DNA from 2 places in the Salmonella sp. FC25216 genome. Region 1 is predicted to be linked to the other one. Evidence: riboswitches for the same ligand, from Rfam matches in the RefSeq annotation. Region 1 holds a riboswitch; the other holds the start of a gene.
The links. Region 1 has a riboswitch for thiamine pyrophosphate ahead of thiM (hydroxyethylthiazole kinase). Riboswitches for the same ligand answer to the same signal wherever they lie in the genome.
Positions count from the first base shown of each region.

Region 2: another riboswitch for thiamine pyrophosphate. It lies ahead of thiB (thiamine ABC transporter substrate binding subunit); the one in region 1 lies ahead of thiM (hydroxyethylthiazole kinase).

Region 1 covers NZ_JBDGON010000009.1:120,012-124,707, forward strand. Annotated here, with positions in the region: gene AC3G3F_RS18405 (fimbrial protein) at 1-855, shown strand, start outside; gene rcnB (Ni(II)/Co(II) efflux transporter accessory subunit RcnB) at 916-1,230, opposite strand; TPP riboswitch at 1,512-1,608, shown strand; gene thiM (hydroxyethylthiazole kinase) at 1,640-2,428, shown strand; gene thiD (bifunctional hydroxymethylpyrimidine kinase/phosphomethylpyrimidine kinase) at 2,425-3,225, shown strand; gene AC3G3F_RS18425 (GntR family transcriptional regulator) at 3,262-4,008, shown strand; gene AC3G3F_RS18430 (PfkB family carbohydrate kinase) at 3,982-4,696, opposite strand, start outside.
Region 2 covers NZ_JBDGON010000001.1:152,158-156,853, reverse strand. Annotated here, with positions in the region: gene thiP (thiamine/thiamine pyrophosphate ABC transporter permease ThiP) at 1-566, opposite strand, end outside; gene thiB (thiamine ABC transporter substrate binding subunit) at 542-1,525, opposite strand; TPP riboswitch at 1,557-1,656, opposite strand; gene sgrR (HTH-type transcriptional regulator SgrR) at 1,703-3,361, opposite strand; gene sgrT (glucose uptake inhibitor SgrT) at 3,454-3,576, shown strand; gene AC3G3F_RS00675 (sugar efflux transporter) at 3,695-4,696, shown strand, end outside.

The DNA of each region.
Region 1 (4,696 bases):
GACTGCAATACGACAGGCGATAAAATGTACTATGCGACAAGTTTACAAGACTATATCGTTGAAATAAAAGATAGTGCCAGTAGTCAGTCAATTTTTATCAAACTGACACTTGAAAGTTCAGATTTTCCTGTTAATACAGGCAGTGATAGAATTGCCTCAGTTAAAAATTATTCGGTAGATGATACTCTGAATAATAAACAAATGACCCTTAAAGCATCGTACGTAGCCGCAATGTCATATAGTTCAGATAATGGCGAGAAAGTATACGGTAATTCGTTCAGCTTATCTAAGCCTGCGGTTAATTTTTTATCTAATAATTCATGTAACTCAAATATTTTGGCGTGGATAGTGTGTTCTGCCCTGCGGTTGTTTAGCAATGATAATGCCTACTCCCAATATTTGACGTTTACCGTCAAACACAAGCCCACCACCTGTCGTTTTTCACAGCCTACATATGAAATAAAAATGCCGGATACGACGTTAAATGAGATTTTGTCCGGCAATAACAGTAAAACGGGATCGACAAATCTGGTACTCAATTGCGACGGGGTTTATAATGTTACCACCAACCCGGTGAGTTTTAACGTGGCGCGCGGCAACTGGAACGACAACGGAACGATACTGAAAAACACGATAACCAATGGCGCCCAAGGCGTTGGTTTCCAGATTTATAACGGCACCGCCGCCACGCCGTTAAAACGGGGTGATGCTCTGATGAGCAGGTTAACGAAAATGGCGACAATCAATGATCAGTATACTTTCCCCATTACCGCGAGATACGTGCGTATAACAGGGGAAGCACTACAGCCTGGCGAAGTCCAAAGCAAAGTTATATTTGCCGTATCCTATGACTAATTAGCGTAATGATGATTTCCCCTGTTTCACGTACTTTCGTCAAGAAAGTACGTGCTTTTTTTACCGATGATAAAAAATCTCGCCGTCATAGGCTTTGATGATTTTTCCATCGGCATCGTTAATCAGCACATACGCGCCGCCCATATAGGTCCAGTGGGTACCGGCATCCGGCGCGGGCAGATTACGTAATTTCCACTGTTTAATATTGTACTCATCGGTGCGGTACATCTGCGGAACGGTATCACCGGGCTTGAAGTGTGTGAAGTCGGCAATAAAACTCTTTAACTCATATTGATCAATGCCCGTTGTCGCGGGGGCGGCCCATGCAAAACTGGTTGCAAGCAACAGCGCGCAAGGCAGCAACTTACTTTTCATACTTTTACCCTCCACATATGCGGGTCAGTTAACGTCGTGTGTATCATTTCTGCTGGTGGCGCATCTGACAAGCGCTATTTTGTTATCTCACGCCCCTTTTCGTAAAAAGTGTAAACGAAAGCGTCGTGCAGCAACATATCCGGCAGCAAGTTTGCCAGAACCGAATAGGTTTTGAGAACTATCTGATAACACTGAAATTATCATCCGCCACTGGCTGTAAATTTACATTGCCTGGCGCAGACAGTATGCTTAATAGCGAAACCCCGCTTAACACGGCGGGGCTTCACGACTCGGGGTGCCCTTCTTTATGAAGGCTGAGAAATACCCGTACCACCTGATCTGGATAATGCCAGCGTAGGGAAGTCTGACACTGCTCGTGTCCCTTCTTCACGCGGGCAGGAGCTGAACCATGCAGCCTGACCTGCACTGCCGTACGCTTGCGGCACATACGTTAAAACACTTTCGCGCGCTCTCCCCGCTTACGCACTGTATGACGAATGACGTCGTACAAACGTTTACCGCCAATACGCTGCTGGCGCTGGGCGCGTCACCCGCTATGGTGATTGATCCTGCCGAGGCCAGACCGTTTGCCGCCATCGCCAACGCCTTGCTGGTTAATGTCGGAACATTAACCGCCTCACGTGCTGACGCGATGCGTGCTGCGGTAGAAAGCGCTTATGATGCCAAAACGCCGTGGACGCTCGACCCTGTCGCGGTGGGCGCGCTGGAATTCCGTCGGCGATTTTGCCTGGAGCTCTTGTCCCTGCGCCCGGCGGCAATACGCGGCAATGCCTCGGAAATCCTGGCGTTAGCCGGCATGGCGCTGGGCGGACGCGGCGTAGATACCACTGAAGCGGCGTTGGCCGCACTGCCTGCGGCGCAGGCGCTGGCGCGTCAGATAGACTGCATCGTTGTGGTCACCGGAGAGGTAGATTACGTCACTAACGGTCAGCGCACGCTGAGCATTCCCGGCGGCGATCCGTTAATGACTCGCATTGTAGGCACCGGCTGCGCGTTGTCGGCGGTCGTTGCCGCCAGTTGCGCGTTACCGGGCGCCGCGCTGGACAATGTCGCGTCGGCCTGCTGCTGGATGAAACTGGCAGGCCAGGCCGCGGCAGTGCGTAGCGAGGGACCGGGCAGCTTCATCCCGGCTTTTCTTGATGCGCTATATCATCTGGATGTGGAGGCGCGCCAATGAAGAGAATTAACGCGCTGACGATTGCTGGCACCGATCCCAGCGGCGGGGCCGGTATCCAGGCGGATCTCAAGACCTTTTCCGCGCTGGGCGCATATGGCTGTTCGGTCATTACCGCGCTGGTGGCGCAAAATACCTGTGGCGTACAGTCGGTGTACCGGATAGATCCGGACTTTGTCGCCGCTCAACTTGATTCCGTGTTCAGCGATGTGCGCATTGATACCACGAAAATCGGGATGCTGGCGGAAACCGATATTGTCGAGGTCGTGGCGGAACGACTACAGCGTCATCATGTACGTAATGTGGTGCTGGATACGGTGATGCTGGCGAAAAGCGGCGATCCGCTGCTCTCGCCCTCCGCGGTAGAAACATTACGCGTCCGGCTGTTGCCGCAGGTATCGCTGATTACGCCTAATTTGCCGGAAGCCGCAGCGTTGCTGAATGCACCCCATGCGCGTACGGAACAGGAGATGCTGGCGCAGGGGCGGGCATTACTGGCGATGGGGTGTGAGGCGGTATTGATGAAAGGCGGGCATTTAGAGGATGCGCAAAGCCCGGACTGGCTCTTTACCCGTGAGGGCGAGCAGCGTTTTAGCGCGCCGCGTGTGAGTACCAAAAATACGCATGGGACGGGCTGTACGCTGTCGGCGGCGCTGGCGGCGTTACGGCCCCGGCATTGCAGTTGGGGAGAGACGGTAAACGAGGCGAAGGCATGGCTTTCGGCGGCGCTGGCTCAGGCGGATACGCTGGAAGTGGGGAAGGGCATTGGTCCGGTACATCATTTCCACGCGTGGTGGTAGTATACTGCCTACAGACCCGTCGTCAGGAAAAGATAAATGGAACAAGCGCATACCCGGCTCATCGCGCAACTGAATGAACGAATTTCAGCGGCGGATAATACGCCGCTATACATGAAATTCGCCCAGACGGTAAAGGATGCCGTTCGCAGCGGTATTCTTGAGCACGGTAATATTTTGCCTGGCGAACGCGATCTCAGCCAGCTTACCGGCGTTTCGCGTATCACGGTACGGAAAGCGATGCAGGCGCTGGAAGAAGAGGGGGTCGTCACGCGCGCCCGCGGCTACGGTACGCAAATCAATAATATCTTTGAGTATTCCCTGAAAGAGGCGCGGGGGTTTTCTCAGCAGGTTGTCTTGCGCGGTAAAAAACCGGATACGCTATGGGTTAACAAACGCGTGGTAAGTTGTCCGGATGAGGTCGCGCAGCATCTGGCGATCCCCACAGGCAGCGACGTCTTTTTACTCAAACGTATTCGTTATGTTGATGAGGACGCGGTATCGATTGAAGAGTCCTGGGTGCCCGCGCATCTGATTCATGATGTCGACGCGATTGGCATTTCTCTGTATGACTATTTTCGTCGCCAGCACATTTACCCTCAGCGTACCCGATCTCGCGTCAGCGCCCGGATGCCGGATGATGAGTTTCAGTCGCATATTCAAATGGATGGTAAAGTGCCGGTGCTGGTGATTAAGCAGGTGGCGTTCGATCAGCAGCAGCGGCCTATTGAATACAGCATCAGTTATTGTCGTAGCGACCTATACGTTTTTGTGTGCGAGGAGTAGCGCCTCGCGCGTGGGCGCGCAGTCGCCGCCGCGATGCCTGACCACCCAGCTTGCCACCGCATTTCCCAGCAGCACGGCATCCGCGAGCGACCAGCCTGACGCCAGTCCTGCCAGTACGCCGCCAGCATGGCTGTCGCCCGCGCCGATGGTATCCACCACGGTAGCCGGAAACGCTGGCACAAAGCCGGAAGATTGCGCGCTAAAATACCACGCTCCGTCTTTATCGTGGCGCACTACCAGCGGCGCGGAAAAGCGTTTTACCCATGCCTCGCCGAAAGGGCGTGTACCGGTCGCGAACCCGACGCGTTCCGCGGCGATGATTGCCTCCTGGCGATTGAGGGAGACGATGGGCCGGCAGGCCATAATGCGCGCCATTGTATCGTCTGTAATATCACCGATTCGTGGGCCAAAATCGATAAAAGGCGTTACATCGTCGACGGTTTCCAGCCACTGGATCAGTTGTTCGCCACAGGACGAGGCCAGTTGATAGCCGGACAGGTAGACAAGACTGCCCCGCGGTGTCCTGAGCTGCGACAGCCAGTCCGCATTCCACTGATTTTCCACGCCGCTAAAAGACATAAACGTGCGTTCGCCATCCGGTTCGACTAACGCCAGACACCAGCCGTTATCCCCTTCAACCGCGTCAATCACGCTGGATAATCCCTCTTTTGCCAGACGGCGGCGAATC
Region 2 (4,696 bases), on a different contig from region 1:
CATTCGACAAAACGGAAAAAATGCCAGCCGCGCATACCGAGCTGGGCGGCGAGCTGGCGCTGCTCGCCGGGAATGCTTTCCAAAGATTGCAGCAACAAGCGGCTCGCCATTGGCAGATTAAAAAAGACGTGCGCCAGTAAAATGCCCTGCAAGCCGTAGGGGGAGAATGTCCACTGAAGCCCCAGCATCTGCCACAGCGAGGCCAGCCAGCCCTGGCGGCCATACACGCTAAGAATGCCGAACACGGCAACCAGTACCGGCAGAATCAGCGTCATGGCGCACAGACGCAGCAGTGCCAGACGTCCAGGAAAACGGCGTCGATAAAGCGCGCGGGCGAGAAAAACCGCCGGGACCACAGACAGCACCGCGGACAGAAACGCCTGCCAGAATGAGAAGCGCACCACATGCCACAGGTAGCTATCCCGCCAGATTGTCGACCATGCGCCCGACGGCGTGCTCAGCCAAAGCGCCAGAAAGGCCGCCAGAGCGACGGTTATCATCAGCGCGGCGGCGCACAGCCCCGGAATTAGCCAGCCGGGAATTAACGGCTGACGGCGCGTTGCCATTCGCTAATCCATGCCTGGCGTTGTGCTGCAACCTGCTGCGGCGTGAATTCCAGCGTTGTGGCGGGTTTTACCAATGATTCAAACCCTGCCGGTAAGGCGACGTCCGCTACCGGGTACATCCAGTTGCCGGTTGGTATGGCGTTCTGAAACGCTGGAGAAACCATAAATTTGAGGAATTTCTCCGCCAGTTCCGGCTGCTTACTGGAGACGGTACGCGCCGCTACTTCTACCTGTAAGTAATGACCTTCGCTGAAGTTCGCGGCGGCGTAATTGTCCTTCTTCTCTTCAATAATGTGATATGCCGGCGAGGTGGTGTAACTGAGCACCAAATCGCTTTCACCTTTCAGAAATAAACCGTAGGCTTCGCTCCAGCCTTTCGTCACCGTGACCGTTTTGGCCGCCAGTTTTTGCCAGGCCTGCGGCGCGTTATCGCCATAGACTTTGTGCATCCACAGTAATAGCCCCAGCCCTGGCGTACTGGTACGCGGGTCCTGATAAATCACCCGCCATTTTTGATCGCTCTCGACCAGTTCTTTCAGGCTTTTCGGCGGATTTTTCAGCTTGCTTTTATCGTAGACAAAGGCGAAATAGCCGTAATCGAACGGAACAAATGTGTCGTTTTTCCAGCCGCCGGGCACCTTGACCGCCTCATTCGCCACGCCGCTTTTAGCAAAGAGTTTAGTTTGCGTAGCCGCTTCCAGCAGATTGTTGTCCAGCCCCAACACCACATCGGCTTTGCTGTTCTTCCCCTCCATCCGCAGGCGGTTGAGCAGCGAAACGCCATCCTCCAGCGCCACCAGTTTTAGCTCGCAGTTACAGTCGGCTTCAAACGCTTTTTTCACCGCCGGGCCTGGCCCCCAGTCGGCGGCGAACGAGTCGTAGGTATAGACGGTGAGAATGGGTTTGGCGAAGGCAGGCGCCGCGCACAGGAGTAAAAGCGGAAGATATTTTTTTAACACTTTGCACCTCAGTTAAAGAGTGGCAAAGGACTTGAGAGGTAGCCTCAAATCCCTTCGCCGGCATTATCCGGATCAGGTTCGACGGGTATTTTCTCAGCGCACGCACGGGCGCGGCACCCCGTTGAGTTCGGCGTTAGTGTAGTGATTTTGTTGCCGGGCAGCAATCAAGAGCTGGCGTTAAGGATCTGGCGGCGCAAACCACGCCGATTTAAAATCAAACCAGCCGAGGGTATTCATACGCAGCCCGCGCATACTGCGCTGTCCCTGGATAATCAGCCAGTGGTGGATCAGCGGCACAATCGCTTTGCAGGCCAGCAGTTGCTGGCACCAGTTTGCCAGGTTCATTTCGCCAGCGCGCCACTGCGCGGCGTCGCCCTGCCAGTCGCGCGGAATACAGTTCTGCAAGAGCGGTACTTCGCACAGGTGCGCGAACAACGAGAAATCCAGCGGCAGAGTAAAGTTAGCGCTATTGAGCCAGATATCGCTTTCGATCTCGCCGGCGTGCCATTGATCGTAGTCGATCTCCTGAATATGCAGATGCACCTGATGCTCAGCCAGAAGCGCGCTCATGATACGGGCGATAACCCGGTGCTCAATGTGTTCGCGATAGAAGGTCAGCGTGAGGGTTTCCAGCCCGGCGGGTTTTTCGCCTGGGCCTGGATGGGCGTGATGCCAGCGCGGTAAAAGCCCATAGGCAGGGAACCAGAGCTGCTGTAGTGGCTCATCGGCATGATAGAGTAAATTGGTGGGGGAGAGGACATGGCTCACCCATTCTCTGACCTGTGGATGCGCGCCGCGCGGCGTTCTGGCGTCGAATAGCAGATAATAGCACCCCTCTTCCAGACGGCTTTCTATCGCTTTTTCACCACCTTGTATCGGCCCTTCCAGCATCAAGCCGCAGGCCGGTTCTTCACTGATATCCGGCAGTACCCAGACGTTCACTTCGTCTATCAACGCCCGATAGCCGAAGTAGTCATCAAAGGCGAGTATCTTGAGCTGGTTTGGCGTATTACGCCGCACGGCATAAGGCCCGGTGCCGATAGGGTGGCTGGCGAAATTAGTCAGCGTTTCCCACTCCCGTGGCAAAACCATCGCCGGGACCTGGCCCAGCAGCCACGGCAACCATCGATCCGGCTGGGAAAGATGAATATCCAGCGTCCACGCGGTAGGGGAGTCTATCTTTGTAATGTGCGAGTAAAGCGGAAGCGTATTGATACGCGTCAGCGAGGCGATGACATCTTCCATCTCCAGTTCGCGACCATGATGAAAATGAATGCCGGGGCGCAGGTAGAAGCGCCACAGTAAAGGGGAAATTTGCTGCCAGTGGTGCGCAATGTCCGCTTCCAGTTCCCCGTTTTCCTCATTTACCCGCGTGAGCGAACTGAAAATCTGCCGGGCAATATGGGTTTCCGAGCGACGTAATGCGGTTCCCGGCAGGAGATTGTGCATCGGGCGATAGTAAAGAACCCGCAGAATATGCCGCCCCTGGCGGAAGCTGCGTCCCAGATGGGAAATCAGCATTTGCCTGACGGCGCTTTTATCGCCAACCAGTTGTACCAGTTGATCGATTCGATCTTGTTCCAGTAGGTCTTCCGCTCGCTGCTGTTGTAGCGCCAGTCCGGTATACAGGAACGTCAGACGCGAACGCTTTCCGCGTCCAACCTCCGCTTCCCATGTTAGCCAGCCGCGCGCCTGCATCGTATTTAGCAGCGTACGCATATGGCGACGGGAACAGTTCAGCAGATCCGCCAGCTCATTAAGCGTGGTGTCTTGCGTTTTACCGTCACAACATTGCCAGAGACGGATAAATTGTTGTTGCAGGCGACCTGAGGGCATAAAAGGGGAACTCCGATGAAAAACTCAGCAATTTTATTATCCCTATATTAGGCCAATAATACCTTTCGATGAAGCAAGAGGAAGAGGTCGCTATGTACCAGTTCTGGTTGAGATATTTTGCCGCGACGGAAAAAACGTCCTGGCTGGTTTGCCTGAGCGCGCCGCAACGCTTAAAAATGCTCGCAGAACTGATGCAGTGGGAGGCGACCGATTGAAGCCAATTGCAGACATCATGTGTGACTGAGTATTGGTGTAGGCTATAGCCTAAAATCACCCGCCAGCAGATAATACCTGCTGGCTTTTTTTATTTCGGCTGCGCTTAAAGGACTTACTATGCTCTGGATTACGACGATGGGACGGCGTCTCAACGGGATTTATGCGGCGTTTATGCTGGTCGCTTTTATGATGGGCGTCGCTGGCGCGCTTCAGGCGCCGACGTTAAGCCTGTTTCTTAGTCGCGAAGTGGGCGCGCAGCCGTTTTGGGTGGGGCTATTTTATACCGTCAACGCCATTGCCGGGATTGGGGTCAGTCTGGCGCTAGCGAAACGCTCAGATAGCCGCGGCGATCGCCGTAAGCTGATTATGTTTTGCTGTCTGATGGCGATCGGCAACGCGTTATTGTTTGCTTTTAATCGTCATTATTTAACCTTAATTACCTGCGGCGTACTGCTGGCGTCGCTGGCCAATACCGCCATGCCGCAACTGTTTGCGCTGGCGCGGGAGTATGCCGATAGTTCGGCGCGCGAAGTGGTGATGTTTAGTTCGGTGATGCGCGCCCAGCTTTCGCTGGCGTGGGTGATCGGCCCGCCGCTGGCCTTTATGCTGGCGCTGAATTACGGATTCACCGTCATGTTCTCTATTGCCGCCGTTATTTTTGCCGTCAGCCTGGTTCTGATTGCCCTGATGCTGCCTTCGGTGGCACGCGTCGAACAACCGGTCGATGCGCCGCTCGCTCAGATAAACGGCTGGCAGGATAGAAATGTGCGTATGTTGTTTATCGCCTCCACATTGATGTGGACCTGCAATACCATGTACATCATTGATATGCCGCTATGGATAAGCGTTGAGCTGGGTCTGTCGGATAAACTGGCCGGCGTATTGATGGGCACGGCGGCAGGGCTGGAGATTCCGGCAATGATTCTGGCCGGTTTTTATGTGAAGCGCTTTGGCAAGCGGCGGATGATGATTGCCGCCGTGGCGGCGGGCGTGCTGTTTTATGTCGGTTTGCTCTTTTTTCACAGCCGGACGGCGCTGCTGTTGTTGCAACTTTTTAATGCGGTATTTATTGGCATTGTCGCCGGGATTGGAATGCTGTGGTTTCAGGATTTGATGCCA